Regions from separate parts of the Caldimonas aquatica genome, predicted to be linked through region 1. Evidence: predicted binding sites of a transcription regulator. Region 1 holds the regulator's gene; each other region holds the start of a gene.
What was found. The regulator FNR, encoded in region 1, switches genes on or off when oxygen is low (the NO sensors DNR and NnrR bind a similar motif). The targets are predictions, from matches to a motif close to TTGATNNNNATCAA.

Region 1 (9,754 bases):
CGCCGGCCGCGGTGCTCGCGGCTGCCGCGGCGCTGGCCCGCCGTGGCGTGCTGGTGCAGCGCCTGGGCGCGCTGGAGACGTTGGCTGCCGGGGACGTCTTCGTCTTCGACAAGACCGGCACACTGACGCAGGACCGGCTGACGCTGCGCGAGGTGACCACGTTCACACCCATCGCCCAGCACGAAGTGCTCGCCCATGCGGCCGCGCTCGCGCAGGTTTCGCTGCATCCCGTGTCGCGGGCTCTTGCCGCGAGCGCCCCGTCCTCACCGGTGTCGATGACCGAGGTGCACGAGCACGTGGGGCAGGGCGTCGAAGGGCGCGATGCCCAGGGCCGACGTTGGCGCCTCGGGTCCGCCTCGTTCGCAGGGGCCGAGGCTTGGCCCCAGGGAGAAGGGCCGCGAGCCTGGATCAGCGTCGAGGGCCGCGTCCTGGCGCGTCTGGACTTCGAGGAGACGCTGCGCGAGGAAGGCGCGGCCGTGGTCTCGCAGCTGCGTCGCGCCGGAGTCGAGGTGTGGCTGCTCTCGGGCGATCGCGCCGAGGCGGCGCGCCGTGTCGCGGCATCGCTCGGGGTGGATCGGATCGAAGCGCAAGCCACGCCCCAGAGCAAGCTGCAGTTCGTCGAGCGGCTGCAGGCGCAGGGCCATCGCGTCGTGATGGTCGGCGACGGGCTCAACGACGCGCCGGTGCTGGCGCGGGCGGACGTCTCGGTGGCCATGGGGCAGGGGGCCGACCTGGCCCGCATGCAAGGCGATCTCGTCCTGCTCGGCAACCGTTTGGCGGCGGTGGTCGAGGCGCGCGTGCTGGCGCGGCGCATGGTCTCGGTGATCCGACAGAACCTGGCCTGGGCCGCCGGCTACAACGCGGTGAGCATCCCGCTCGCGCTGGTGGGGTGGCTGCCTCCGTGGGTGGCCGGCCTCGGGATGGCCGCGAGTTCGTTGCTCGTCGTCCTCAACGCCTGGCGACTCAATCGTCAGGCATCCCCTGCATCTGCACGAGCCCTTCCGCATGCGGCGGTGGCCGTGGAGGCGTAAGCCATGGACGTGCTGTTCCTCCTCGTGCCGCTGTCGGTGGTGCTGGTGCTGCTGATCATCGCGCTTTTCGCATGGGCCTTGTTCGGCGGCCAATTCGACAACGTCGAACGAGAGGGGGAGCGCATTCTCTGGGACGAAGACGGCCCAGACAGGGGATCGGTTGACGCCGATCAAGGTCGCGGGAAACCCTCTCGCGAACAATGACTTCAGACTTTTCCAAGAGAGGTTCCATGAGCGCTACTCCGTCGATTGCGACCGCGCCGAGCGTGAACTACAACGACAAGGTCGTGCGTCAGTTCGCCGTGATGGCGGTGGTCTGGGGTGTGGTCGGGATGCTGGTGGGGGTGTGGATTGCGGCACAACTCACCTGGCCCGAACTCAATTTCGGCATTCCGTGGCTGAGCTATGGACGCTTGCGACCGCTGCACACCAACGCCGTCATCTTCGCCTTCGGCGGCTGCGCGCTGTTCGCTACCAGCTACTACGTCGTGCAGCGCACCTGCCAGGTGCGGCTGATCTCCGACAAGCTCGCCGCGTTCACTTTCTGGGGCTGGCAAGCCGTCATCGTCGCGGCCGCCGTCTCGCTGCCCCTGGGCTACACCAGCGGCAAGGAGTACGCCGAGCTCGAGTGGCCGATCGACATCCTGATCGCGCTCGTGTGGGTGGCGTATGCCATCGTGTTCTTCGGCACGGTCGGTATCCGCAAGGTCCGGCACATCTACGTGGCCAATTGGTTCTACGGCGGCTTCATCCTCGCCGTGGCCTTGCTGCACATCGTCAACAGCGCGGCGATGCCGGTGGGCTTCATGAAGAGCTACTCGGCCTATGCGGGCGTGCAGGACGCGATGGTGCAGTGGTGGTACGGCCACAACGCGGTCGGCTTCTTCCTGACCGCGGGGTTCCTGGGGATGATGTACTACTTCATCCCCAAGCAGGCCGAGCGCCCGGTGTATTCGTATCGCCTGTCGATCGTGCACTTCTGGGCGCTGATCTTCACCTACATGTGGGCCGGTCCGCACCACCTGCACTACACGGCGCTGCCCGACTGGGCCCAGTCGATCGGCATGCTGTTCTCGCTGATCCTGCTGGCACCCTCCTGGGGCGGCATGATCAACGGCATCATGACCCTCTCCGGGGCTTGGTACAAGCTGCGTGAAGACCCGATCCTCAAGTTCCTGATCGTCTCGCTGTCGTTCTACGGCATGTCGACCTTCGAAGGTCCGATGATGTCGATCAAGACGGTCAACGCGCTGTCCCACTACACCGACTGGACGATCGGCCACGTGCACTCGGGTGCGCTGGGCTGGGTGGGCCTCATCTCGATGGGCTCCCTGTACTACCTCATCCCGCGCCTGTTCGGCCAGAAGAAGATGTACAGCGTGCGTGCGATCGAGTTGCACTTCTGGGTGGCCACCATCGGCATCGTGCTCTACATCGCTGCGATGTGGATCGCCGGCGTGATGCAGGGCCTGATGTGGCGGTCGATCAACGCCGACGGCACGCTGACCTACAGCTTCGTCGAAAGCGTGAAAGCGACCTACCCCTTCTACATGATCCGTCTGGCCGGTGGCCTGCTGTATCTGGGGGGCATGTGCATCATGGCTTGGAACACGGTGATGACCGCGCTGGCTGGCCGTTCGGCCGCCGGACAAGTGCCGGCCGTCCCCGCCCGCGCCTGAGACCGCGAAGGAACGTCAAATGGCTGACCAACAGAAGATTCCGACCTTCTCGCACGAGAAGATCGAGACCAACAACTTCCTCATGATCTTGCTTATCGTGCTCGTCGTCTCGGTCGGCGGGCTCGTGGAGATCGTGCCCCTGTTCTTCCAGCGATCCACCACCGAGCCGGTGGCCGGGCTCAAGCCCTATACGGCGCTGCAACTCGCCGGGCGCGACGTGTACATCCGCGAGGGTTGCTACAACTGCCATTCGCAGATGGTGCGTCCGTTCCGCGCCGAGACGCTGCGCTACGGCCACTACTCGGTGGCCGGTGAGTTCGTCTACGACCACCCGTTCCAGTGGGGGTCCAAGCGCACCGGCCCGGACCTGCATCGCGTCGGCGGCCGCTACAGCGACGAGTGGCACCGCGTGCACCTGATCAATCCGCGCGACGTGGTGCCCGAGTCCAACATGCCCGCGTACCCGTGGCTGGCGACCAGCCCGCTCAACCCGGCCGAGATGGCCCCCAAGATGAAGGCGCTGCGCACCCTGGGCGTGCCCTACACCGACGAGGACATCGCCGGCGCGGCCGAGGCCGTCAAGGGCAAGACCGAGCTCGACGCCGTGGTGGCGTACTTGCAGTCGCTCGGCACCCACGTCAAGTAAGGAGGCCGCCATGCACCTGGACATCAACGATCTTCGTTCCATCGTGACGGTCGTCTCGTTGCTGGTCTTCCTCGGCATCTGCGGCTGGGCATATGCCCGACGCAACCGCAGCCGCTTCGAGGAAGCGGCCCAATTGCCGTTCCAGTCCGAGTGACCGGCCCGAGGAGAACTTCATGAGCGACTTCTTCAGCAACGGCTGGTCGGTCTTCATCGCCGTCACCACTGTCGTCAGCATCGCAGCGTGCCTGCTGCTCCTCATCGTGGCAAGCAAGCGCAAGGTGATGGCAGGCGACAACACCACCGGCCACGTGTGGGACGGAGATCTGCGCGAACTCAACAACCCGCTGCCGCGGTGGTGGATGGGCTTGTTCGTGCTGACCATCGTCTTTGCCGCCGCCTACCTCGTGTTCTATCCGGGCCTGGGCAGCTACCAGGGCAAGCTCGGATGGAGCCAAGCCACCCAGTACCAGGCCGAGATGGAGAAGGCCCGTGCACAGATTGAGCCGCTGTATGCGCGTTTCGAGGGCATGAACGCCGAACAGCTCGTGCAGGACCCGCAGGCCATGGCCATCGGCGAGCGGATCTTCGTCAACAACTGCGCGCAGTGCCACGGCTCGGATGCGCGTGGCAGCAAGGGTTTCCCCAACCTGACCGACACGGACTGGCTCTATGGCGGCAATCACGAGACGATCATGGAGTCCATCGCGAAGGGGCGTCATGGCGTCATGCCGCCGATGGCCGCCGCCGTGGGCGGCGCGCAGGACGTGCGCAACGTGGCGCACTATGTCCTGAGCCTGTCCGGCAGCCCCCACAACGCGATCGCGGCCCAGCTCGGCAAGGCCAAGTTCGGCGCGTGTGCCGCCTGCCACGGGGCCGATGGCAAGGGCAACCAGGCTCTCGGTGCGCCCAACCTCACCGACAAGGTCTGGCTGCACGGTTGGGGCGAACAGGCGATCATCAACATTATCACCAACGGCAAGGACAACCAGATGCCCGCTCACGCCGACAAGCTGACGCCGGCGCAGATTCGAGTCCTCGCCGCCTACGTCTGGGGCTTCTCCAACGGCCCTGCGGCCAGCACACGCACTGTCAACGCGCAATGAACGGATGCCCGCTGGCGATCAGCAGTTCCTGCCGGGGCCGTGTGCCCCGGCCGCGAGTTCCCAAGTGAAACGCAACCCTCACACCATCCCCATCCAGCCGGTTCCCGCCCACGGCGAGACGTCCGAACAGGTCGTCTCGCTGTATGCCAAGCAAAAAAAGATCTACGCGCGCTCGGTGAGCGGGTGGTTCGCGGGGTGGCGGTGGGCGCTGGTGTGGTTCACGCAGCTCATCTTCTACGGCCTGCCGTGGCTCGAATGGAACGGCCGGCAGGCCGTGCTATTTGACCTGCTGTCGCGCAGGTTCTACATCTTCAACCTCGTCTTGTACCCGCAGGACTTCATCTACCTCACCGCGTTGCTCGTCATCTCGGCGCTCGGGCTGTTTTTCTTCACGGCCGTGGCAGGGCGCCTGTGGTGCGGTTACGCATGCCCGCAGACCGTCTACACCGAGATCTTCATGTGGGTCGAGCGCCGCATCGAAGGCGACCGGATCGCGAGAATGCGGCTTGACGAAGGCCCCTGGACCTTCGAGAAGATCTGGCGCAAGACGGCCAAGCAGGCGGCGTGGATCGCGATCGCGTTGTGGACCGGTTTCACCTTCGTCGGCTACTTCACCCCCGTGCGCGAGTTGATAGCGGCTGCCGCGAGCTTCGCCCTCGGCCCCTGGGAGACCTTCTGGGTGTTCTTCTACGGCTTCGCAACGTACGGCAATGCCGGCTACATGCGCGAGCAGGTCTGCAAGTACATGTGTCCTTACGCGCGCTTCCAGAGCGCGATGTTCGACAAGGACACGATGATCATCACCTACGACACGCAACGCGGCGAGCCCCGTGGCTCGCGCTCGCGCAAGATCGATCCAAAGGCGGCGGGGTTGGGCGACTGCATCGACTGCACGCTGTGTGTGCAAGTCTGCCCCACCGGCATCGACATCCGTGACGGCCTGCAGTACGAATGCATCGGCTGCGCCGCATGCATCGACGTCTGCAACGGCGTGATGGACAAGATGGGCTACGAGCGCGGGCTCATCCGCTACTCCACCGAGAACGGCATGGAGCACGGGTGGACACGCGCCCAGATGTTTCGCCGGGTACTGCGCCCGCGGGTGCTGATCTACGGCGCGATCTTGCTCGGCATCAGCCTCGCCTTCGTCGCGAGCATCGCGCTGCGCAGCCCGTTCAAGGTCGACGTCATCCGAGACCGGGGTGCCCTTGCCCGCATCGTGGAGGACGGCCGCGTCGAGAACGTGTACCGGCTGCAGATCATGAACAGCACCGAGCGCGAGCAGCGCTACCGGATCTCGGTGGAAGGCATCGCCGGCATCTCGGTCGCCTCGCACTCGCAGGTCGACATCGCACCGGCCGAATCCCGCTGGGTGGCCGTTCGTGTGCAGGTCCCCCCGGAGTCTGCCGCCGAGCTGGCCGGGCGCTCCAGCCCCATCCAGTTCGCTATCGAGCGGTTGCCGGACGGCGAGGAGGCCGCTCGCACGGTGCACGAGAAGTCCACCTTCCTGGTGCCGCGCTGAACGCAGGAGCCCCCATGAAAACCCTCGAACCCTCCAAAACCCAGCCCCGCGCATGGTGGCGCGAACCTATGATGTGGCTCGTGGTGGGCGGACCTGCGGCCGTCATCCTGGCCGGCGTGGCGACCCTCGTCTTGGCGGTGTCGCGTCCTGATCCGGTGGTCGATCCCGACTACTACCGTCGTGGACTGGAGATCAACAAGACCATGGCCGAGCGCCAGGCCGCGGCGTCGGAAGCCCCGGCCGTCCGCCCCGCGCTCGAGGTCCGCAACCACGCGGCCACGGGTGGAACGCCCGGGCGATGAGCCCTCAAAGGATCAGGCGGCGCGACGATGCGCCGCCGAAGGAGTGCATGGATGGCGCAGCGGTGGATGTGGATCGCCTGGCCCGCGTTTCTGGTGGCGGGCCTGATCGAGATGTTGGTGTTCGCCTTCGTCGACCCGCGTGACCTGCACTGGCTCGGTGGCGGCGCGATCGAGTTGTCGCCGATGGCGATCTACACCCTGGCCTTCTTCCTTTTCTGGGCGGCCACGATGCTGTCCAGCATGCTGACGACCTTGCTGGCGCGCTCGCCCTTCGAGGTCAACCGCTGTCCTCTGACGGCGGATCAGCGCCCTCCTGCTTGCCCGCGCCCGCAGCACCGGTCCGCGTCCTGAAGAGCCGCGGGTCAGCGAGAAGGCGGGCCCGCCGCCAGCGGCGGCAGCGCATCGCACCCGAGGGCTAGGCTCAGCAGTTGTTGGCCGAGTTGACCAGCTTCTGCAGGCCTTCTTGGTCCAAGATGCGAATCTGGCGCTGCTTGACTTCCAGGAGCCCCTCGTCCTGGAACTTCGAGAAGGTGCGGCTCACCGTCTCCAGCTTGAGGCCGAGATAGCTGCCGATCTCCTCGCGCGTCATGCGCAGCACCAGCGAAGACGGAGAGAAGCCCCGCGCATGCAGGCGCTGCGTCAGGTTGAGCAGGAAGGCGGCAAGCCGTTCTTCTGCGCGCATGCTGCCCAGGAGCAACATCACTCCGTGGTCGCGCACGATCTCCCGACTCATGATCTTGTGGAACGAGTGCTGCAGTTCGGTGAACTCACGCGAAAGCGACTCCAGCTGCGAGTAGGGGATGACGCAGACCTGCGAGTCTTCCAGGGCCACCGCATCGCAGGTGTGGCGATCCTGGCTGATCGCGTCCAGCCCCAGCAGCTCGCCGGCCATCTGGAAGCCGGTCACCTGATCCCGCCCGTCCTCGGAGGAGATGCAGGTCTTGAAGAAGCCGGTGCGCACGGCGTAGAGGGACTGGAACGGATCGCCCGCGTGGAACAACGCCTCACCGCGCTTGACCGCCCTGCGGGTGGCAACCAGCGTGTCGAGCTTTTCCAGCTCTGGGCGCGACAGGCCCACCGGCAAGCACAGCTCCCGCAAATTGCAGCTGGAGCAGGCCACCTTCAGTTCGTTGAGTTTGATCATCTTCTTCGCAGTTCCGGTGGAACCCATTATCGGATGGCCGTGGCTTTCCCGAGGTGACCCCGCGTCCCATACGGACTCCTGCCTCGCGGACCGGATCACAGTGGAGCGGGAGCGGGCACGGTGGAGCAGCATGATCATCCTCAAGTACGGGTGGGATTCTTTCGCGTCGCAGCGACCGTGACCTTGAGACAGATCAAGCGCCCCGGAGTTCTGCCTTGGCACAGTGGAGCCACCATGGAGACCGTCCTTCCTCCTCTCGATCGCGAGTTGCTGGCCCGCTTCGATGTGCCCGGCCCTCGCTATACGTCGTATCCCACGGCCGACAGGTTCGTGGAGGCCTTCACGGAGTCGCACTACCGTCAGGCACTGGAGCAACGCGCCAGCGGGGTGGGGGGGCTGCACGCTCCGTTGTCGATCTACGTCCACATCCCGTTCTGCGAGTCGGTGTGCTACTACTGCGCCTGCAACAAGGTGATCACGAAGCACCACGAGCGCGCCGGCGAGTACCTGGACGCGCTCGACCGCGAAATCGCGATGCACCGCGAGGTGCTCGGCTCCGCGCAGGCCGTATCCCAGCTACATTTCGGAGGCGGCACGCCCACCTTCCTATCCGATGCGGAACTGGAGCGCGTGATGGGCAGCCTGCGCCGGGCTTTCCGGCTCGTTCCCGGCGGCGAGTACTCTATCGAGGTCGATCCTCGCACCGTCACTCCCGATCGTCTTGCACATCTCGCGCGGCTCGGCTTCAACCGGCTGAGCTTCGGTGTGCAGGACTTCGACCCCCAGGTTCAGAAGGCGGTCCACAGGGCCCAGTCTCGCGAGAGCGTCGCCGAGCTGATGGCAGCCGCCCGCCAGCTGAGCTTCGAGTCACTCAACGTGGATCTGATCTACGGACTGCCGCGACAGACCCCGGCGTCGTTCGCCCGCACGCTCGAGCAGGTCGGCGAGCTGCGTCCCGACCGCATCGCGCTGTACGCCTATGCGCATCTGCCCGAGCGCTTCAAGCCTCAGCGCCGCATCGATGCCAGCGAGCTGCCGAGCGCTGAGGACCGGATCTCGATGCTGTCGGGGGCCATCGCCAGCTTCCTAGGCCGGGGCTATGCGTACATCGGCATGGACCACTTCGCCTTGCATGACGACGCGCTGGCCGTGGCCAAGCGCCAGGGCCGGCTGCATCGCAACTTCCAGGGCTACAGCACGCAGCCCGACTGCGATCTGATCGGGCTGGGGGTGTCGGCCATCGGCCGCATCGGCGCCACCTACAGCCAAAATGCCAAGACGCTGCCCGAGTACTATGATGCACTCGCGCAGGGGCGTTTCCCGGTGGTGCGCGGTCTCGCGCTCGACAGGGACGACCTCGTGCGCCGTGCGGTCATCATGGCGCTGATGTGCCAGGGGCACGTGGTGTTCGAGTCGATCGAGGTCTCGTATCTCATCGACTTCCGCCGCTACTTCGCCGCCGAACTGGAACGGCTGGCGGCGCTGGCCGAGGAGGGGTTGGTCACGATCGAGCCCGACGGCGTGTGCGTCACGCCCATGGGGTGGTATTTCGTGCGTGGCATCGCGATGGTGTTCGACCGCTACCTCCAGGCCGACCGCAGCCGCCAGCGCTTCTCCAAGATCATCTGATGGTCTCGGGACTCGTCTTCACCGCGTTGTTGATGGGGCTCGCCGGCAGTCCTCACTGCGTGGCCATGTGCGGCGCTGCGACCGCCGGGGTGGGGTGCACCCGGCCGCGCCTGCTGTCGTTCCAGCTCGGCCGTTTGGCCGGCTATGCCACGCTGGGCGCCGTGGTGGCCACCTCGGCTGGCGCCCTTCAGTGGGGGGCCGAGCACAGCGCCTGGCTGCGCCCCTTCTGGGCGCTGTTTCACGTGGCCGTGCTCGCGCTCGGGATCGCCCTGGTCTGGCGCGGTCGTCAGCCGGCTTGGCTCGAAGGTCTGGCTCACCGCGTCTGGCAGGAGATGCGCCACCGCACGCTCGGCTGGTCCAGCCTGCAGGTGCCCTTCGCGGCGGGGCTGCTGTGGGTGCTGCTGCCGTGCGGGCTTCTGTACTCCGCCCTGATGGTGGCGGCACTCGCCCCAGGAGCCGGGCAGGGGGCCCTGGTGATGGCGGCCTTCGCCTTCGGTTCGGCGCTCGGCCTCCAGGTCGGGCCCATGCTGTGGCAGCGCTTCGGCGCCCGGGCGGGCGGGGGCACCCTCGCCGTGCGGCTGGCGGGGGGCTTCCTGCTCGCCTCGTCCGCGTGGGCCCTCGGCCATGGCGTGTGGTCCAAGGTGGCCGCCGGGGTGTGCTGAGCGGGCTCGGGTGGCGCCCCTGGGCGCGCCACCGCC
Region 2 (9,754 bases), 420 kb from region 1:
TTGTTCACCAGCACGTCGATCGGCCCGTGCTCGGCCTTGGCCTTCGAGAACGCCTCGACCGTGGATTCCCAGTCGGCGACGTTGCCCACCGAAGCATAGAACGTGAAGCCCAGCTCGCGCTGCTGCGCAAGCCACTTCTCGTAGTCTCGGCTGGGGCCGCAGCCCGCGATCACCTTGTAGCCCATCTTGGCCAGCCGCTGGCAGATCGCGGTACCGATGCCTCCCATGCCGCCTGTGACGTAAGCGACTCTTTGTGTCATTGTCGTTGCTCCTTCGAAAAACCAGTCTCGTCGTGACGAGGGTTGCGCCGTTCGCCGCTGCGGTCAACCCGTGTTCCCCCTGCCCCCCGTCGCCGCGCGTGCCGCTCAGCGTTCCACCGTGAGCGCCACACCCATGCCACCCCCGATGCACAGCGACGCGATCCCCTTGTGCGCATCGCGCCTTGCCATCTCGTGCAACAGCGTGACCAGGATGCGGCAGCCCGAGGCGCCGATCGGGTGACCGAGCGCGATGGCCCCGCCGTTGACGTTGACCTTGCTCGTGTCCCAGCCCATTTCCTTGTGCACCGCACACGCCTGGGCCGCGAACGCCTCGTTGATCTCGAGCAGGTCCAGGTCCGCCGGCTTCCAGCCCGCGCGCTCCAGCGCCTTGCGTGCGGCGGGCACCGGTCCCATGCCCATGTAGGCGGGATCGAGGCCGGCACTGGCATACGAGGCAACGCGCGCCAGCGGCTTCAGGCCCAGCTGCTCGGCCTTGCGCGCGCTCATCACCACCACCGCCGCCGCACCGTCGTTGATGCCCGAGGCATTGCCGGCCGTGACGCTTCCGCTCTTGTCGAAGGCGGGCCTCAGTCCGGCCAGCGCCTCGGCATTCGTCTTGCGGTTGACGAACTCGTCCGTATCGAAAGGCACCGGCTCGCCCTTCTTCTGCGGCAGCATCACCGGCACGATCTCGTCCTTGAACTTCCCCGCATCCTGCGCCGCGGTCGCCTTACGCTGCGACTCCAATGCCAGCTCGTCCTGCATCTCGCGCGAGATGCCGTACTTCTTCGCGACGTTCTCGGCCGTGATGCCCATGTGGTACTGGTTGTAGACGTCCCACAGGCCGTCGGTGATCATCGAGTCGATCATCTTCCAGTCACCCATGCGCTGCCCCTCGCGCGAGCCGAGGAGCACGTGCGGCGCGAGGCTCATGTTCTCCTGCCCGCCGGCCACGACGATCTCGGCATCCCCGTCGCGAATCGCCTGGGCGGCGAGCATCACGGCCTTGAGGCCGGAGCCGCACACCTTGTTGATCGTCATGGCGGGAACCGCATGGGGCAGGCCGGCTTTGATCGCCGCTTGCCGCGCCGGGTTCTGCCCGCAGCCGGCCTGGAGCACCTGGCCGAAGATCACCTCGCTGACCTGCTCGCCCTGGAGGCCGGCGCGCCGCAGCGCCTCGGCGATGGCCACCGCCCCCAGTTCGGTGGCCGGCGTCTTGGACAGGCTGCCGCCGAACTTGCCGATGGCCGTGCGCACGGCCGAAACGATGACGATGTCGCTCATGAGTCGCTCCTGATGTGTGTCCGAATTCGGGTGCGGCAACGGAATGCCCTCAGGCCCGTTGCTTGACATACCGGCCCGGCGCCGGCTCGATCGGCCGGTACGTCCGGTTGCCGGGGCTCTTGGGTGCCGCCACCTGCTTGCCGGAATGCGAGGTGATCCATTCCGACCACCGGGGCCACCAGCTTCCCGGGTGTTCGGTGGCCCCGGCCAGCCAGGCGTGCGCATCCGCAGGCAGTTCCGGGTTCAGCCAGTGGCTGCGCTTGTTCTTGGCCGGCGGGTTGATGACTCCGGCGATGTGCCCGGAGGCCCCCAGCACGAAGCGCTTGTCGCCTTTGAGCAGGCGCGTCGAGGCGTAGGCTCCTTCCCACGGCACGATGTGATCTTCTCGCGAGCCGTAGATGAAAGCCGGTGCCTCGATACGCCCGAAGTCCACCGGCACGCCGCACACCTTGACCTTGCCGGGCTGCGCCAGGTTGTTCTCGAGGTAGGTGTTGCGCAGGTACCAGCAATACATCGGGCCGGGCAGGTTCGTGCTGTCCGAGTTCCAGTACAGCAAGTCGAAGGGAGGAGGCGTCTCCCCCTTGAGGTAGTTGCCCACCACGTAGTTCCAGACGAGGTCGTTGGGGCGCAGGAACGAGAAGGTCGCCGCCAGATCGCGCCCCTGCAGGAGCCCCCCGCCGGTGGGGCTCTGCTCTCCGATGGTCATCTCGCGCACGCGCACGGACGCCTCATCGACGAAGATGTCGAGCACGCCGGTGTTGCTGAAATCGAGGAACGACGTCAGCAGCGTCAAGCTCCCCGCCGGCTGCTCACCGCGACCGGCAAGCACCGCCAGTGCCGTGCCCAGCATCGTGCCGCCGACGCAAAAGCCCAGCGTGTTGATCTGCTCCTGCTTGGCCACGTCCTGGACGATCCCGATGGCGCGAATCACCGCGTCTGCGATGTAATCGTCCCACGTGCGCTTGGCGATGGACTCGTCGGCATTGCGCCAGCTGATGAGGAAGACCCGCAAGCCCTGGTCCGCCGCATAGCGCACGAACGAGTTCTCGGGCTGCAGATCCAGGATGTAGTACTTGTTGATGCACGGCGGCACGATCAGCAAGGGGCGCTCGTACACGTCGGCGGTGCGCGGCGCGTACTCGATCAGCTGGAACAGCTCGTTCTCGTAGATCACGCTGCCTTCGGTCGTGGCGACGTTGCGCCCCACCTCGAACATCGACTCGTCCGTCTGCGACAGATGCCCGCGCCGGACGTCCTCCAGCAAGTGCTGCACTCCCTGCGCGATGCTCTGGCCCCTGCTCTCGAGGGCCTTGCGCTGCGCCTCCGGGTTGAGTGCGAAGAAGTTGCTCGGCGCGGTGGCATCGATCCACTGCTGCACGGCGAACCGGATGCGGGCCTTCGTCTTGTGGTCGGCCTGCACGCTCTCGGCCAGCTGCATCATCGTGCGGGCGTTCAGCAGGTACATCGCAGCCATGTAGGCCGCGGCCGGATTCTGGGTCCAGGCCTCGTCGGAAAAGCGCCGGTCCGGCAAGGACAGCCCCTGCCCGGCGTGCAAGATGGTCTTGTTCCAGATCTCGGCCGCCTCGCGCAGGTACTCGGCCTGCAGCATGGCCCAGCGCTGCATCGGCACCGGTGCCGCCTGCACCCCTTTCAGCTGGGTCCACACGGCTTCCAGCGAAGGCATGGCGCCGAAAAAGGGCGCGGCACTGGCTTCCCGAGCCCCGGTCTCGTGCTCGCCCGCTTGCTGCTGTTTCATCTTGTCCTCGCCATCGAGGGGGCCATCGGGGTTTCGCGCCGGGCCGCCCGCATGTCCTGCGGCCCGTTTGTACACTGCCTGGCTCGCTTTGCCGGTCTTCGTCGTCGTCGTGCGTTGACGTTTATCAATCGGGCTCGTTTGCCTTTTCACTGGCTCTCCTCGATGTACCTGGTCGCAATCGTCTGGCTCTACATTGCGCTTATGATGGCCGTGGCCGAAGCCACGCACACGCAAGGCACCGTCCTGGGCGCGGTCTTCACGTTCATCCTGTACGGCGCTGCGCCGGTGGCGCTGGTGACGTACCTCCTCGGCACGCCCGGTCGGCGGCGTGCGCGCCGGGCGGCACAGGCTGCACACGCCGCCCGCGCTGTCGGCCCCTTGCCCCTGGCGTCACCCACGCTCGATCCAGACGAGCGCCGCCATGCGCCCGGTGACACGGTCTCGCCGGAACGAATAGAACCTTGAGTCGTCCTCGACGGTGCACCAGCGGCCGCCCGTCACCTGCCGAACGCCCGCCCGCGCCAGGCGCGTGCGGGCCAGCCCGGCGAGGTCGGCCCGCCACTTCCCGGAAGAAGCCGGGTGGAAATGCCCCCGCGCCTCGGGGCCTATCGACTCCTCGAAGGCCATAAGCACATCCTCTCCCACCTCGAACCGGCGTGGGCCGATGCAAGGTCCGAGCCAGGTCACGATCTCATCCGGGCGCGATCCGGTGCCCTCGCACAGCGCGTGCAAGGTGGCCTCCAGGACGCCACCGGCCAGCCCGCGCCAACCCGCATGGGCCGCGGCCACCCCGCGGCCTTGCGGCGCAGCGAAAAGCACGGGCAGACAGTCGGCGACCATCACGACGCACGCCAGGCCGGGCTCGCTCGTCCAGGCGCCGTCGGCCCTCGGCAAGGCGTCGCTTGCGGGCATGGAAAGGCGCACGACGGTGCACCCGTGCACCTGGTCCAGGAACACGGGTCGCGCTCCGATCGCCTGCGCGAGCCATTGCCGATGACGCTCGACGGTGTGCGGATCGTCACCGACATGCAAGGCGAGGTTGAAGCCCCGGTAGGGCGCGGCACCGAGGCCGGCACAGCGCGTCGTCATCACCGCCCGAACGCCAGCCGGGGCATCCCACTCTGGGGTGATCCAGCCAGAGCGCAGGTCGGCGAGCGGTGCGGCTGTCATCGTCGCGAGGCCGATTCAGCCCTGAGCGTCAGGACAGCGGGAAGGCTGGGCCGCCACGAAGGCGGGATGCTGCATGCACTGCTCGAACACGCGCATGACAGTGGGCAGGTGATCGAGGCGGCAGTCGAAGCGTTGGGCATTGAAGATTTGCGGCACCAGCACGCAGTCGGCCAGCGTGGGTCGATCCCCGTGACAGTAGCGGCCCGTGCCGGCCTCGTCGCGCAGCCGGGCTTCCACCACCTCCAGCCCGGATTCCACCCAGTGCCGGTACCAGGCATTCTTGGCCTCTTCGCTGACGCCGAGCTGATCCTTCAGGTACTTGAGCACCCGCAGGTTGTTGAGGGGGTGGATCTCGCAGGCGATGTCCAGCGCCAGGGAGCGCACGCGCGCCCGGCCGGCCGCATCCCGGGGTAGCAGCGGCGGTTCCGGCTGGACTTCGTCCAGGTACTCGATGATGGCCAGCGACTGGCTGAGGCGCTGCTCGCCATCGACGAGCAGTGGCACCAGCCGCGCCGGCGCGAGACCGGCGTAGTCGGCCGTGAGCTGCTCTCCCTTGACCAGATGCACCGGCACGTACTCGTACGCCAGCCCCTTGAGCGCCAGCGCGATGCGCACCCGAAACGAGGCCGAGGATCGGAAGTAGTTGTAGAGCTTCATGCGCCGCAGTGTAGCGAGGCCGCGCTCGCCCGGGTGGCTATCATCGCGGCCTTGCCTTTCGCACCGTCCGATGCTTCGTTGGTCTGCCTGCCCGCCTGCCACCCGAACGCTGCGCCGCTGGCTCGCGGCGGCCGGCTCGCTCACCGCCCATCTGAAGCGCACGAGCCACCGGTTCGCGGTGGAAGTGCGGCGCCAGTCGGGCCCCGTCGGGGCACGCAGCCCCCTGCTCGCCCTGAGGCAGGGACGCCCCTTGCGGCACCTGCGCGAAGTGGCCCTGCACGCCGACGGGCTCCCCTTGGTTTACGCGTGCAGTGGGGTCGAATCGAGCGCCCGGCGGGGCCCTTGGCGGGCGCTGCGGGGGCTGGGCACCCGGCCTCTGGCCGAACTGCTCTTCGGCGACGGGCGCATCCGCCGCGCCTCGATGCAGTGGTGCAAGCTCCCCGCTGCCCACCCGCTCGGCCGGCGAGCCGACCGGGCGGGGGTCCGCGGCCGCGGCCCGCGGTGGGCGCGGCGATCGGTCTTTCGCCAGCGAGCGAGCCGTCTGGCGCTGATCGAAGTCTTCAGCCCGAGCGTCGCCGAGCGGCGGCCTTTGCCTCCCCCGGCTCGAAGGCGTTGAGCCGCTCGCCTCAGTCGACGATGCGCACACGCAAGGGGGGCAGGCCCTCGATGTGGCCCTCGAGAAGATCGCCACTCACCACGGCCCCCACCCCTTCCGGTGTGCCGGTGAAGATCAGATCCCCCGGGGCGAGCGTCCACGCGGACGACAGGTGCTCGATGATCTCGGGCACGCTCCAGATCAGCTTGCTGGTGCGACTGCGCTGCCGCACCTCACCGTTGACCTCGAGCCGGATCTCCGCGTCGAGCACGCCGGGCGCTTCGCTCGCGCGCACGATCGGGCCGATCGGCGCCGCCTCCTCGAAGCCCTTGCCGATGCACCAGGGGCGCCCCTGCTTTTTCATCTCGTTCTGCAGGTCCCGCCGGGTCATGTCCAGGCCCACCGCGTAGCCCCACACATGCTCCAAGGCCTGGCCCGCGGGAATGTCCCTGCCGCCCTGGCCGATGGCCACGACCAGCTCCAACTCGTGGTGCAGATTCTTCGTGAGACTCGGGTAGTGCATGCTGCCCAGGGCGCCCTCGTCCACCGGCACCACGGCGTCGGCCGGTTTCAGGAAGAAGAACGGCGCCTCCCGCCCGGTGTGCCCCATCTCGATGGCGTGTTCCACGTAGTTGCGGCCCACACAATAGATCCTGCGCACCGGAAAGAGCCCGCCGCCGCGCACCGGCACCCGAGGCACGGGTGGCGCTTGAATCACGTCCGTCAAGTTGAACTCCTCTCGAGGTTGGAACAGCCCATGCTAGCGCGTTCGCACGCAGGCGGCAGCCGCCTCGGGTGACCCGCTACACTGCCCCCATGCTTCTTGCGCGACAAATCAAGTTTTGCCGGGCTTGCGGCACCGCGGTGCAGTACGTCATCCCCGTCGACGACAACCGGGAGCGGGCCGTGTGTCCGGCCTGCGGCACGATCCACTACGAAAACCCGTTGAACGTGGTCGGCACCCTCCCGGTCTGGGAGGATCAGGTGCTGCTGTGCCGACGCAACATCGAGCCCCGGTACGGGCTGTGGACGCTGCCCGCCGGCTTCATGGAGCTCGGCGAGACGACGGAACAGGGCGCCGTGCGCGAGACCGAGGAGGAAGCCGGTGCGCGCGTGGAGTTGCAGGGGCTCTACACCCTGCTCAATGTCGTGCGCGTCGGGCAGGTGCACCTGTTCTATCGGGCCCGACTGCTCGACACGCGCTTCGAGCCGGGCCCCGAGACGATCGAGGCCCGCCTGTTCCGGGAGTCGGAGGTGCCCTGGGACGAGATTGCCTTCCGCACGGTGCGCGAAACGCTGAGGCATTACTTCGAGGACCGCGCCCGCGGCCGGTTCGAGCTGCATACGGGAGACATCGGCTGACGCGCAGCCCCTCCCGCGGGGGCCATCCGGCTGGTGAGCCCCTGGGTCATCCCCGCACAGCGGTGCGCAGGCGCTCGCGGGAGTCGATCTCAGCCTCCGGGTCCAGTTCCATTGCGATCTGCGTGCACACGACCCGGCACAACTCGGCAACCCGAGCGCTTTCGAGCCGGTAGTAGATCTGGGTGCCCTCGCGACGCTTGCCCAGCACACCGCAGCGGTACAGCATCGCGAGGTGCTGCGACATGTTGGGCTGCGTCGTATCGATCTGCTGGAGCAGTTCCGAGACGTTCTTTTCCCCGTTGCACAGGGCGCTGATGATCTTCAGACGGATGGGCGTGGCCAGCACCGAGAAAAGCTCGGCAGCCGACTCGAAGACCCGATCCTCGCTGCGCTTGAGATCCATGCTGGTTGCCGGTATGCGTGCTCTTGAATATAGCGATTCACGGCAGGACGCGCAGCCGGGAATCCCCCGCCCTGCCCGCCCTCGCGTGACAGGCAATCCCGGCCCGAACCGGCGTCCTCCCGCCGAGGGGCGGCCGCCGGCAGTCGAAGCCCAAGAGCGTCAGGCCGCGGCGATGCCCGGGTTGCCTTGTACGCCGACCAGCTTCGGCGTGTTGAGCCGCCGCGGCCCGACCCGCCCGCCCTGCGCCTTGAGCCACGCCTCCACGTGCTCCCACACGGGCTTGATGCCAGGCTGGTTGCGGACCTCCTCGGACACCGGCGCCCAGCCAGCCACCTTGTAGGTCTTGTCGGCCTCGATGGGCTTGCCGTTCAGGCGCATGTCGCTGATGCGCTGGCCCATCTTCTGGGCCGGATCGCAGGTGTAGGTGAGGCCGCCCACGCGCACCATGTCGCCGCCTTGCTGGTAGTACGGATCGGGGTTGAAGAGGTTGTCCGCCACGTCTTCCAGCACGGTCTTGATCATCTCCCCGCGCATCTCGGTCAGCGTGGCATACGGGTAGGTGATGGCCAGCTGGTCCATCATCAGCTCTCGCGTGATGACGTCGCCCGGCAGCAGCGTCGTGCCCCAGCGGAAGCCGGGCGAGAACGCGATCTGCGCGCCTTGCACCTCCATCAGCGCATCGCAGATGAGCTGGTCCCAGGTGCCGTTGAAGTTGCCGCGCCGATAAAGCAGCGTATCGGTCACCGCCAGCTTCTCCGAGAGCTGGGCCTCGTACGGTGCGCGCACACGCTGAATCAGCGCCTCCATCTCGGGATCGGGCACCAGCTGGTTCGAGAACACCGGCAGGAGCCGATAGCGGAAGTCCACCACCTTGCCGCCCTTGACGTCGAAGTCCATCACGCCGAGGAACTTGCCGTTGCTGCCCGCGTTCGTGACGAGCGTCGTCCCGCCGGCGTTGCGCACCGGAATGGCCACCGGAATGCCGTCGTGAGTGTGTCCGCCGAGGATCGCATCCACGCCGCGCACGCGCGAAGCCATCTTGAGGTCCACGTCCATGCCGTTGTGCGACAAGACGACCACCACTTGGGCGCCCTTGGCCCGCACCTCGTCCACCATCTGTTGGAGGTTGTCGTCCTGGATACCGAAGCTCCATTCGGACACGAAGTACCGCGGGTTGGCGATCGGCGTGTAGGGGAAGGCCTGCCCGATCACCGCGCAGGGAACGCCATTGATCTCGCGCAGCACGTAGGGCTTGAAGACCGGGTCGCCGAAGTCGGCCGTCTTCACGTTCTGCGCGACGAACTCGATGCGCCCGGCCAGGTCCTTTTCCACCAGTTCCTTGACGCGATCCTGGCCATAGGTGAACTCCCAGTGCCCGGTCATGATGTCCACGCCGAGCAGCTTGCAGGCATCCACCATGTCCTGCGCGCGCGTCCACAAAGAGGTCGCCGAGCCCTGCCAGGTGTCGCCGCCGTCCAGCAAGAGAGCTCCCGGTCGACTCGCCTTGAGCTGCTTGACCAGCGTGGCGAGGTGCGCGAAACCGCCGACGCGGCCGTAGCGGCGCGCGGCCCGCTCGAAATCCAGGTACGTGAAGGCATGCGCCTGCGGCGTGCCGGGGCGCAGGCCGGCCGAGCGCAAGAACTCCTCTCCCACCCGGTGGGGCCACTGCCCCTTCATGCCGCCGACGCCCAAGTTGACGCTGGGCTCGCGGAAGTAGATGGGCTTGAGCTGCGCGTGGCAATCGGTCATGTGCAGGAACGACACGTTGCCGAAACGCGGAATGTCGTAGAGGCCGCGCTGCGCCGTCGCGGCGTCGGCCTCGGCGTACCGGGACAGGCTCATGCCGGCCACCGAGGCCGCGCCGAGCACGTGGAGGAACTCGCGTTTGGAAAGATTCATGCTGCCACCTTCGCACCACGGCCGAGCCGTGGCGCCATCATCGCGGCGCGTTGCGCCGTCACGAGTATCGTCGAGCGGCCGCACCTGCGAGACGCAGGGCGGCCGCACGGGCTGCTACTTGGCGCCCTGGGCCAGCCACTGTCCAATGGCCAGCGCATCGGCCTCCGGCAGGGCCTGCGGAGGCATCGGCACCGCGCCCCACACGCCAGACCCGCCGGAGCGTATGCGGGCGGCCAGGTAGGTGGCCGCGTCCGAGCGATCGGCATACCGCGCCGCCACCTCTCGCAGCGCCGGGCCCACGATCTTCTGATCCACCCCATGGCAAGCGACGCAGGCGTGCTTGCGCAGCAGCGCCCCGACGTCCTGCG
Region 3 (9,754 bases), 1.1 Mb from region 1:
AAGCCGTCCATGCCGGGCAGGCCGAGGTCGAGCAGGATCACATCGGGCACGTGCCGCGCGGCGAGCTCGATCGCGTGCGCGCCGTCGTACGCCACCCAGACGGAATGGCCGCACATGCCGAGCAGCTGCGCCAGGCTGTCGGCCGCATCGCGGTTGTCGTCGACCACCAGCACGCGGCGCCCTCCCTCGGGCTCGGCGGGCAACGGTTCAGCCGCCTCGCCGGGCGCCACGGCGGCCAGTGGCAGGCGCACGGTCAGTTCGCTGCCCAGCCCGGGCCCCGGGCTGGACGCCTTCGTCTGGCCGCCGTGCAGCTTGACGATGCGGCGCACCAGCGTCAGCCCGATGCCCAGCCCGCCCTCGGCGCGATCGATCGTGCGTTCGCCCTGCACGAAGAGATCGAAGGCGGTGGCCAGCAGCGTGGGCGACATGCCGATGCCGTTGTCGATCACGCGCAGCACCGCCCAGGGCTCCCGGCCCTGCTCCTGGCCCGGCTCCTCGCGCTGCAAGACGATGCGCACGTGCCCGCCGCGCGGCGTGTACTTGGTGGCGTTGTTCAGCAGGTTCACGACCACCTGCGTGAGCCGCGTCTCGTCGCCCTCCACCGGCAGCGGCTCGGGCGGCAGGTCCACCTCCAGCCGGTGCTGATAGGCCTCGACCAGCGCGCGGCTGGCGTCCACCGCCTTGCGCACCACTTCGCGCAGGTCCAATCGCTCGCGGCGCAGTTGGATCTTGCCGCTGGTGATGCGGCTCACGTCGAGCAGGTCCTCGACCAGGCGCGACAGATGCGTGACCTGCCGCCGGATGATGTCGGCGCACCAGGAAACGTCGGACGAGCCGCGCGCGATGCGCTCCAGCACGCCGGCCGCGTTCGCGATGGGGGCGATGGGGTTGCGCAGCTCATGCGCCAGCATCGCGATGAACTCATTGATGCGGCGGCCCTCGGTCTCGAGCTCCTGCACGCGCCGCCGCTCGGAGAGGTCGCGCAGGATGGCCGCGTAGCCGCGCAGCGTACCGTCGCTGCCACGCAGGGCGCTCAGGCTCGTCTCGGCCCACACGCGGCTGCCGTCGGCGCGCAGGCGCCAGCCGGTGTCCTGCGCATGGCCCTGCGTGCGCGCCGCCCGCAGCAGCTCCTCGGCACGGGCGGCCTGGCGCTCCTCGTCCGGATACAGCTGCGCGAGCGGGTGCCCGACGATGTCCACCGCACGGAAGCCGAGCACGCGCTCGGCGCCGGCGTTCCAGTCCATCACGCGGCCGTCGGCGTCCACCGTGAAGATCGCGTGACCGTGCACGCCCTCGACCAGGCGGCGGATGTTCTCCTCGCTCTGGCGCAGGCGCTCCTCGTGCTCGCGCCGCTCCGTCAGGTCGCGGGTGACCTTCGTGAAACCGATCACCTCGCCTTGCGCGTCGCGCAGGGCGGTGATGATGACGTTGGCCCAGAAGCGGGAACCGTCCTTGCGCAGGCGCCAGCCTTCGTCCTCCAGGCGACCCTCGCGCCGGGCGATGCGCAGTTCCTCCTCGGGCCAGCCGCGGTCGAGCGCCTCTTGCGGATAGAAGCGCGAGAAGTGCTGCCCGATGATCTCGTGCGCCGCATAGCCCTTGATGCGTTGCGCGCCCTCGTTCCACGAGATCACCACGCCGTTGGGATCGAGCATGAAGATCGCGTAATCGCGCACGCCCTGAATCATCAGGCGAAACATCTCGCCATGACCGGCCTCGAGCGCACGCACGGGCGCTCGCGGCGGCTCGGACGTCGAAACGATGGCGGGCGTCGGGCTCATGCGGGCAGGGTTGAACAGCGGGGAGGCGTCCCGCGGACCAGCGCGCGAGCATAGCCGGGAAGTCGCAGGCTCGCACCTGCGCAAACCCGGGCCAGACTGGAGCGGCGCCGTGAAGCGAGGCGCGCACGGGCGAGGCGCGCACGACCACCCAGGCAGGCGGTGTGCCGGCGCCCGGCAATACGCCCGGCTGCCGGGCGGGTTTGGAGGGCCTCGATGCGAGACAGCCTGCAGGTGCGAATAATGGGACGCCTCAATTGTTTCAACTGCATACAACGACCGTCGATGCCCCATCTGTTCGATCCGTACACGCTGCGCGGGGTCACGCTGCGCAACCGCATCGCCGTCTCGCCGATGTGCCAGTACTCTGCCGTGGAAGGCCTGCCCACCGACTGGCACACGGTGCACCTGGGCGGCCTGGCCCGCGGCGGCGCCGGGCTGGTGGTGATCGAGGCCACCGCGGTCTCGCCGGACGGGCGCATCACACCGGGATGCACCGGCTTGTGGTCCGAGCGCCACGCGCAGGCGTTCGAGCCGCTGGTGCGTGTCATCGCCGCAGCAGGCGCCGTGCCCGGGCTGCAGATCGGCCATGCCGGACGCAAGGCGAGCGCCAATCGACCCTGGGAGGGCGACGATCATATGCCGGAGGGCGACCCCCGCGGCTGGCCCACGATCTCGCCCTCGGCGGTGCCGTTCGGCGGGCAGCTGGGCAAGGTCCCGCGGGCCATGTCGCACGAGGACATCGCCCGGGTGCGGGCGGACTTCGTTGCCGCCGCGCGGCGAGCGCGCGACATCGGCGTGCAGTGGCTCATGCTGCACTTCGCGCACGGCTACCTGGGGCAGAGCTTCCTGTCGGTGCACGCCAACCAGCGCGACGACGAGTACGGTGGCAGCTTCGAGAACCGCAGCCGCTTCCTGCTGGAGACGCTGGCCGCCGTGCGAGAGGTGTGGCCCGCCGACCGCGTGCTGAGCGCCCGGCTCGGGGTCCTCGAGTTCGACGGCCGCGACGAGGAGACGCTGGCCGAGTCGATCGAGCTGGCCCGGCGCTTCAAGGCGGCGGGGCTCGACTTCCTGGACGTGAGCATCGGCTTCTCGACTCCGAAGGCCAAGGTGCCCTGGGGCCCGGCGCTGCTGGCGCCGATCGCGGCGCGGGTGCGCCGCGAGTCGGGGCTGCCGGTGGCCACGAGCTGGTACATCAGCCACCCCGAGCAGGCCGACGCGATGGTGCGCGAGGAGCAGGTGGACCTGGTGATGCTGGGCCGGCCGATGCTGGAGAACCCGCATTGGCCCTACCTCGCCGCCAAGAAGCTGGGCGTCGAGCGCGCGGCCTGGACCCTGCCTGCGCCCTACGCCCACTGGCTGCAGCGCTACCGCACCTGACGCCGGGCCCCGCCGTCACGCCGCATCCACGTCGCCCGCGGCGGGCGGACGCTTGCGGCCGTCGATCATCGCCCGCACGAGGTTCTCGCCGTGCTGCAAGCTCGACCACACGACGCCCGCGACGTGCAGCAGCACCAGGCCCAGGAGGCCCGTGGCCGCGCCTTCGTGCAGTTCCTCCAGCCACTCGTCGCCGAAGAAGGCCTCGGTCGTCATGCCCCAGCCGGTGGCGGCTGTGATCGCGAGCAGGGCGAGCAAGGCGAGGATCATCCAGCCCCCGAGCGGGTTGTGCCCCACGTAGCGGGGCGCGCGCCCGGACCACGCGGCGCCGGCATAGGCCAGCGTCGTGCCCGGCCCCCGCACGAACTGCGCGAAGCGCGCATAGCGGGGGCCGATGAGGCCCCACGCCAGCCTGAGCGCGACGGCCGCGGCGATCACGTAGCCGATCGGCTCGTGCAGGGCGCCGCCGTCCTCGCTCGTGACCCAGGCGGCGGCCACACCGGCCACGAAGGTCCAGTGCAGCACCCGCACGAGCGGGTCCCAGACGCGGCGGGTGCGGCCTTCGTCCGCGCGGCTCGGCACGGTGTTCATCGCCTGCTCCTTCCGGGCGACCGCTCAGTTCTTGACGGGCTCGAGGGTCTTCGGGTGGAAGTACCGCTCGATGCGTCCGCCCTTGGCATCGGTGCCGTAGACCTCGTAGCAGCCGTCGTCGATCTTGATGCGCTTGACCTTGATGCCTTCGGCCTGGAGCTTCTTCTCCAGCGCCTCCTTGAGCTGCCATTGGTCTTTCGGGCCGGCGTCGCACTTGTCGGACGCGAAGGCCACCCCCGCGACGAGGGCGAACGTGGCGGCAGCCAGGGTCGGGACGATGCGTTTCATGTCGAACCTCCTTCGTACAGTCGAGCGTGTCGGTCGAGCACGCACAGGCAGTGTCGGCAGCGGCGATGAACCGCAACTGAACGGCCGCCGCCGATTGGTTCAGAATCGGTTCAGGAGGCCTGCGGGCGGCTGCGCCACACTCGGTCCATGCAAGTGCTGCTGCTGGAAGACGACATCGACCTCGGTCAAGCGGTGACCGAGCACCTGGAGGCGCACGGGCACGAGGTGCAGTGGGTCAAGCGCCTGGCGCAGGCCGAGGCCTGGATGCGAGAGCACCGCGCGGACGCGCTGCTGCTCGACTTGTCGCTGCCCGACGGGGACGCCTTGCCGGCGCTGGCCCGGTGGCGCGCGGCGGGCCGCCGCGAACCCGCGCTCGCCCTGACGGCCCGCGGCCAGGTGGCCGAACGCATCGCAGGCCTGCGCGCCGGCGCCGACGACTACCTCGTCAAGCCGTTCGACCTAGACGAGCTCATCGCGCGGCTGGAGGCCGTGCGGCGCCGCAGCGGGCCGGCCGCCCCGGCCCCGGGCATCGTGCTCGACGCGGCCGCGCGCACGGCGCGCGTGGGCAGCCGCGACGTCGGCTTCACCGCGATGGAATGGGCCGTGCTGGCGCGCCTGGCCCAGCACCCGGGGCGCGTCTACAGCCGGCAGGAGATCGAGTCGGCCCTCGCCGACGCGGGCCTGTCGGACGCGCAGAGCAACTCGCTGGAGGTGATCGTCAGCCGCCTGCGCAAGAAGCTCGGCGCCGGCGCCATCCACACGCTGCGGGGCCTGGGCTACCGCTTCGATCCGGCGGCCGGCGCATGAAGGCGCGCTCGCTGGAGGCGGGGCTGCGCTGGCGCCTGGTGGCGGTGCTGACGCTGCTGTGGGTGGCCGGCACCCTCGGCGCCGGTGTGGCGCTGTGGCACGAGACGGGCGAGGTGCTCGACAGCGCGCTGGCAGAGACCGCGCAACGCCTGCTGGTGTTGCCCCTGCAGGACGACGAGGCGGCGACGCCGCGCGTGGCCGAGGTGGGCGAGCACGAAGAGCGTGTCATCTATCAGGTGTTCGACGCGCGCGGTCGGCTGCGCCTGCGCTCGCACGAGGCGCCCGAGGAGCCGCTCGGCCAGGACCTGGCCGACGGCCTGCATCGCCTGGGCCCCTGGCGGGTGGCCGTCATCACCCGCGACGACGGACGCCGCCGGGCGGTGGTGGCCGAGGCGCTGGAGCACCGTGTCGAATCGGTGACCGAGAGTCTGCTCGCGCTGATGTGGCCGCTCGCGGTGCTGCTGCCCGCCGCCGTCGTGCTCGTGGGGGTCGTGATCCGGCGCGGCCTGGCGGGCGTGCGGCAGACGGGCGAGGCGCTGGACCGGCGCGCGGCACACGAGCTCGACCCGCTGCCGCTCGCCCCGGTGCCGGTGGAGATGCAGCCGTTCGTGCGTTCGGTCAATGCGCTGCTCGCGCGCGTGGGCCAGCTGCTGCAGGCCGAACAGGCCTTCGCCGCGCAGGCCGGGCACGAGTTGCGCACCCCGCTGGCCGCCGCGCGCGCGCAGGCGCAGCGCCTGCTGGCGCACACCGGCGACGAAGGCTTGCAGGAGCGCGTGCGCAGCCTGCTGCGTCAGATCGACCGCCTCACCCGCACCAGCGAGCGCCTGCTCGACCTTGCCCGCCTGCGCGGCGGTGCAGCGCTGCGCCGCAGTGCCCTCGATCTTGCCGAACTGGCCCGGCTGGTCGTCTCGGACTTCGGGGGCGAGGGCGCCGCCGTGTCGGTGCGGGTGGTCGCCCCGCCGCCCGTGCTGCAGGCCGATGCCGACCTGCTCGCCCTCGCGCTGCGCAACCTGGTGGAAAACGCGCTGCGCCACGGGCGCACGCCGGTCGTGGTGGAGGTGGCCCCCGGCCGGCTCACCGTCCTCGACGCCGGCGCGGGCGTCTCGCCCGAGGAGTGGGAGCGGCTCGCGCGGCCCTTCGAGCGCGGCGCCACCCCGGCCGGGGGCACGGGGCTCGGTCTGGCGCTGGTGGCCCAGGTGGCCCGCGCCCACGGCGCCGAGCTGCGCGCCGCGCAGGCGCCCGGCGGCGGCTTCGCCGTGACGCTCGAGTGGCCGCGGCCGCGTTGAACGCTCAGCCCTGGCCGTCGCGCTTGGTGGCGATCAGCGGGCGCACGTCGGGCGCGCGCAGCCGCGGGCGGTCGGCCTCGAGCTCGCGCAGCGGCACCACTTCGCGCATCGTCGCCAGGCACCGGCGCGTCAAGTCCTGGTAGGTGCGGGTGCCCTCCTGCTTCCAGGCCACTTCCTGGTCCGACAGCTCGCGCCGCACCTTGGCCGGCACGCCGGCCACCAACGAGCGAGGCGGGATCTTCATGCCCGCCGGCACGAAGGCGCAGGCCGCCACGATGGCCTGCGGCCCGACCTCCGCCTCGTCCATCACCACCGCATTCATGCCCACCAGCGCATCGCGCCGCACGATGCAGCTGTGCAGCACGGCGCCATGGCCGATGTGGCCGTGCTCCTCGACCACCGTGTCGTGCGCCGGAAAGCCGTGGATCACGCAGGTGTCCTGCACGTTGGCCCCCGCCTCGATGACGATGCGTCCGAAGTCGCCGCGCAGGCAGGCCGCGGGGCCGATGTAGCAGCCGGGGCCGATCAGCACGTCGCCGATCAGCACGGCCGTCGGGTGGACGTAGGCGGTGGGATGAACGACAGGGATCACGTCCTCGATGGCATAACAGGGCATGGGTCCTCCGGCGGTGCGGTTCGGGCGAGCGGGGATTCGGGTTTTCACCAGCGGGGTTTGACTTGCGTCAGCCCCAGGTGCAACCGTAATATCTACCGACCGGTCGGTCAATACTGTTTTTGCCCCGGGTCAACACGTTCGCCTGGTCCTTGTCGTAGGCGGCCCGCCCCAGTGGCCGGGGCAAAGCCGCGGCAGGGGCGATTGCGCAGGAGTTCCGATGTCCGAGCCGCTCGTTCTCGTCTCGCAAGAAGGTGCCGTTCGCACCTTCACGCTGAACCGCCCCGCGGCGCTCAACAGCTTCACCGGCGAGATGCACGAGGCCCTCGCGTCCGCGCTGGACGCGGCCGCGGCCGACACCGCCGTGCGCTGCGTCGTCATCACCGGCGCCGGCCGCGGCTTCTGCGCCGGGCAGGACCTGTCGGACCCGGCCGTCTCGGTGGAGCCCGGCTCCGCCCCCAAGGACCTGGGCGCGGTCATCGAGCGGCACTGGCGACCGCTCGCGCAGCGGCTGCGCTCGATGCCCGTGCCCACCGTGGCCGCCGTCAACGGGGTGGCCGCCGGCGCCGGGGCCAACCTCGCGCTCAACTGCGACCTGGTCGTCGCCGCCCGCACGGCGAGCTTCATCCAGGCCTTTGCCAAGATCGGCCTGGTGCCCGACACCGGCGGTACCTGGTTGCTGCCGCACCTGGTGGGCCGCGCCCGCGCGCTGGGCCTGGCCCTGCTCGGCGACAAGCTGCCCGCCGAAGAGGCCGCGCGCATCGGCCTGATCTGGCAGTGCGTGGACGACGCCGCCTTGGCCGAGACGGTCGCCGCTTTGGCCGCCCGCCTGGCCGCGATGCCGACCCGCGCGCTCGTCGCCACGCGCGCGGCGATCGACGCTGCCGCCGGCTCCTCGATGGACGAGGCACTCGGGCTCGAGACACGCTGGCAGCGCACGCTGGGCCGGGCCCACGACTACCTCGAGGGTGTGGCCGCCTTCGGCGCCAAGCGCCCGCCGGTCTTCACCGACCGCGACGTCACCGTGCGCGGCCCCGACGACGAGGGCGCGGCCCACTGACGCGACCCGCTGGTGCCGCCCTCCCCGCATCCACCCCCATCACCGAGGAGACCCCCGCATGACCCCGACCCCCGACGCGCAACGCCTGGCCGAACTGGTGCGCGAAGGCATGTATGCCAACGACCGCGCCTCGAAGGCGCTGGGCATGCAGGTGCGTGAGGTGGCGCCCGGGCGGGCGGTGCTCACGATGACGGTGCGCGAGGACATGCTCAACGGCCACGACATCTGCCATGGCGGCCTGATCGCCACGCTGGCGGACTCGGCTTTCGCCTTCGCCTGCAACTCGTACAACGAGCTCACGGTGGCTTCCGGCTTCGCGATCGATCTGCTCGCCCCGGCCCGGCTCGGCGACGTGTTGACCGCCACCTGCACCGAGGTCGCGCGCGGCGGCCGCACGGGCCTGTACGACACCGAGGTGGTCAACCAGCAGGGCGAACGCATCGCCGTCTTCCGCGGCCGCTCCTACACGGCCAAGGGCAAGCCGGTGGTGGCCGTCTGAGCCGCGGACGTCCGAGACAGCACTCCCCGAGGTCCCAAGGAGACATCCATGCCCGTCAAGCAACCCGCCCCCGGCGATCTGGAGCCGATCGAGCGTGCCAGCCGCGACGAGATCGCTGCGCTGCAGCTCGAGCGCCTGAAGGCCACGCTGCGCCGCGCCTACGAATGCGTGCCGCACTACCGTCGGACCTTCGACGCGCGGGGCGTCCACCCCGATGACCTGAAATCGCTGGAGGATCTGGCGAAGTTCCCCTTCACGACGAAGAAGGACCTGCGCGACCACTACCCCTTCGGCCTGTTCGCGGTGCCGCGCGACCAGATCGTGCGCATCCACGCCTCCTCGGGCACCACCGGCAAGCCCACGGTCGTGGGCTACACCAAGAACGACATCGACACCTGGGCGCACCTGATGGCGCGCTCCATCCGCGCCGCCGGCGGGCGGCCGGGCGACATGGTGCACGTGGCGTACGGCTACGGCCTCTTCACGGGCGGCCTGGGGGCGCACTACGGCGCCGAGCGCCTCGGGTGCACGGTGGTGCCGATGTCGGGCGGCCAGACGGAGAAGCAGGTGCAGCTGATCCAGGACTTCAAGCCCGACATCATCATGGTCACCCCGAGCTACATGCAGGTGATCATCGAGGAGTTCGTGCGCCAAGGGCTGGACCCGCGCGAGATGAGCATCAAGGTCGGCATCTTCGGCGCCGAGCCGTGGACGGAGGCCATGCGCGGCGAGATCGAGGCCAAGGCCGGCATCGACGCCGTGGACATCTACGGGCTGTCGGAGGTGATGGGCCCGGGCGTGGCCAACGAGTGCATCGAGACGAAGGACGGCCCGGTCATCTGGGAAGACCACTTCTATCCCGAGATCATCGACCCCGAGACGGGCGAGGTGCTGCCCGACGGCAGCGAGGGTGAGCTCGTCTTCACCTCGCTCACGAAGGAAGCGCTGCCCATCATCCGCTACCGCACGCGCGACCTGACGCGCTTGTTGCCGCCCACCGCGCGCAGCTTCCGCCGCATGGGCAAGATCGTCGGCCGCTCGGATGACATGCTCATCATCCGCGGCGTGAACGTGTTCCCCACGCAGATCGAGGAACTCATCCTCCAGCTGGGGCCCCTGTCGGGTCAGTACCAGCTCGTCATCACGCGCGAGGGCCACCTCGACGAACTGCTGGTGCGCTGCGAGCTCGACCCGCGCCACACCAGCGCCAACCGCGACGAGATCGCGCGCCAGCTGCAGCACCGCATCAAGACGATGGTCGGTGTCAGCACCCGCGTGAGCGTCGAGCCGCCGGAGTCGATCGAGCGCACGCTGGTGGGCAAGGCCCGCCGCGTGATCGACAAGCGCCCCCGTTGAGCCCCGGCGCCTTTCGACGCCGGCATCGACCCCTTTTGCCCAGGAGACCCTCATGTACACCCAGGCCATGGACACCGCGCCGCAGGAGGCCCGCAAGCCGGT

Region 2: OMP39_RS07225 (PHA/PHB synthase family protein) is a predicted target of FNR. The motif match lies at 3,415-3,428, and genes of this name have one in related genera.
Region 3: paaY (phenylacetic acid degradation protein PaaY) is a predicted target of FNR. The motif match lies at 6,798-6,811, and genes of this name have one in related genera.

The regions. Positions count from the first base shown of each region.
Region 1 is NZ_CP110257.1:2,022,099-2,031,852, reverse strand. Features, by position in the region: gene OMP39_RS09210 (heavy metal translocating P-type ATPase) at 1-1,031, shown strand, start outside; partial or broken gene ccoS (cbb3-type cytochrome oxidase assembly protein CcoS) at 1,035-1,166, shown strand; gene ccoN (cytochrome-c oxidase, cbb3-type subunit I) at 1,262-2,710, shown strand; gene ccoO (cytochrome-c oxidase, cbb3-type subunit II) at 2,730-3,356, shown strand; gene OMP39_RS09190 (cbb3-type cytochrome oxidase subunit 3) at 3,367-3,510, shown strand; gene ccoP (cytochrome-c oxidase, cbb3-type subunit III) at 3,530-4,459, shown strand; gene ccoG (cytochrome c oxidase accessory protein CcoG) at 4,464-5,981, shown strand; gene OMP39_RS09175 (FixH family protein) at 5,996-6,283, shown strand; gene OMP39_RS09170 (hypothetical protein) at 6,335-6,634, shown strand; gene fnr (fumarate/nitrate reduction transcriptional regulator Fnr) at 6,705-7,427, opposite strand; gene hemN (oxygen-independent coproporphyrinogen III oxidase) at 7,662-9,056, shown strand; gene OMP39_RS09155 (sulfite exporter TauE/SafE family protein) at 9,056-9,718, shown strand.
Region 2 is NZ_CP110257.1:1,597,483-1,607,236, reverse strand. Features, by position in the region: gene phbB (acetoacetyl-CoA reductase) at 1-260, opposite strand, end outside; gene OMP39_RS07230 (acetyl-CoA C-acetyltransferase) at 366-1,544, opposite strand; gene OMP39_RS07225 (PHA/PHB synthase family protein) at 1,594-3,300, opposite strand; gene pgeF (peptidoglycan editing factor PgeF) at 3,691-4,470, opposite strand; gene maiA (maleylacetoacetate isomerase) at 4,486-5,127, opposite strand; gene OMP39_RS15405 (chorismate--pyruvate lyase family protein) at 5,126-5,743, shown strand; gene OMP39_RS07205 (fumarylacetoacetate hydrolase family protein) at 5,754-6,449, opposite strand; gene OMP39_RS07200 (NUDIX hydrolase) at 6,539-7,084, shown strand; gene OMP39_RS07195 (ArsR/SmtB family transcription factor) at 7,131-7,487, opposite strand; gene soxB (thiosulfohydrolase SoxB) at 7,647-9,386, opposite strand; gene OMP39_RS07185 (c-type cytochrome) at 9,501-9,754, opposite strand, start outside.
Region 3 is NZ_CP110257.1:3,155,940-3,165,693, forward strand. Features, by position in the region: gene OMP39_RS14450 (hybrid sensor histidine kinase/response regulator) at 1-1,778, opposite strand, end outside; gene OMP39_RS14455 (NADH:flavin oxidoreductase/NADH oxidase) at 2,061-3,155, shown strand; gene OMP39_RS14460 (cytochrome b/b6 domain-containing protein) at 3,171-3,743, opposite strand; gene OMP39_RS14465 (PepSY domain-containing protein) at 3,768-4,031, opposite strand; gene OMP39_RS14470 (response regulator transcription factor) at 4,179-4,838, shown strand; gene OMP39_RS14475 (ATP-binding protein) at 4,835-6,124, shown strand; gene paaY (phenylacetic acid degradation protein PaaY) at 6,129-6,740, opposite strand; gene OMP39_RS14485 (enoyl-CoA hydratase-related protein) at 6,958-7,797, shown strand; gene paaI (hydroxyphenylacetyl-CoA thioesterase PaaI) at 7,856-8,296, shown strand; gene paaK (phenylacetate--CoA ligase PaaK) at 8,345-9,652, shown strand; gene paaA (1,2-phenylacetyl-CoA epoxidase subunit PaaA) at 9,705-9,754, shown strand, end outside.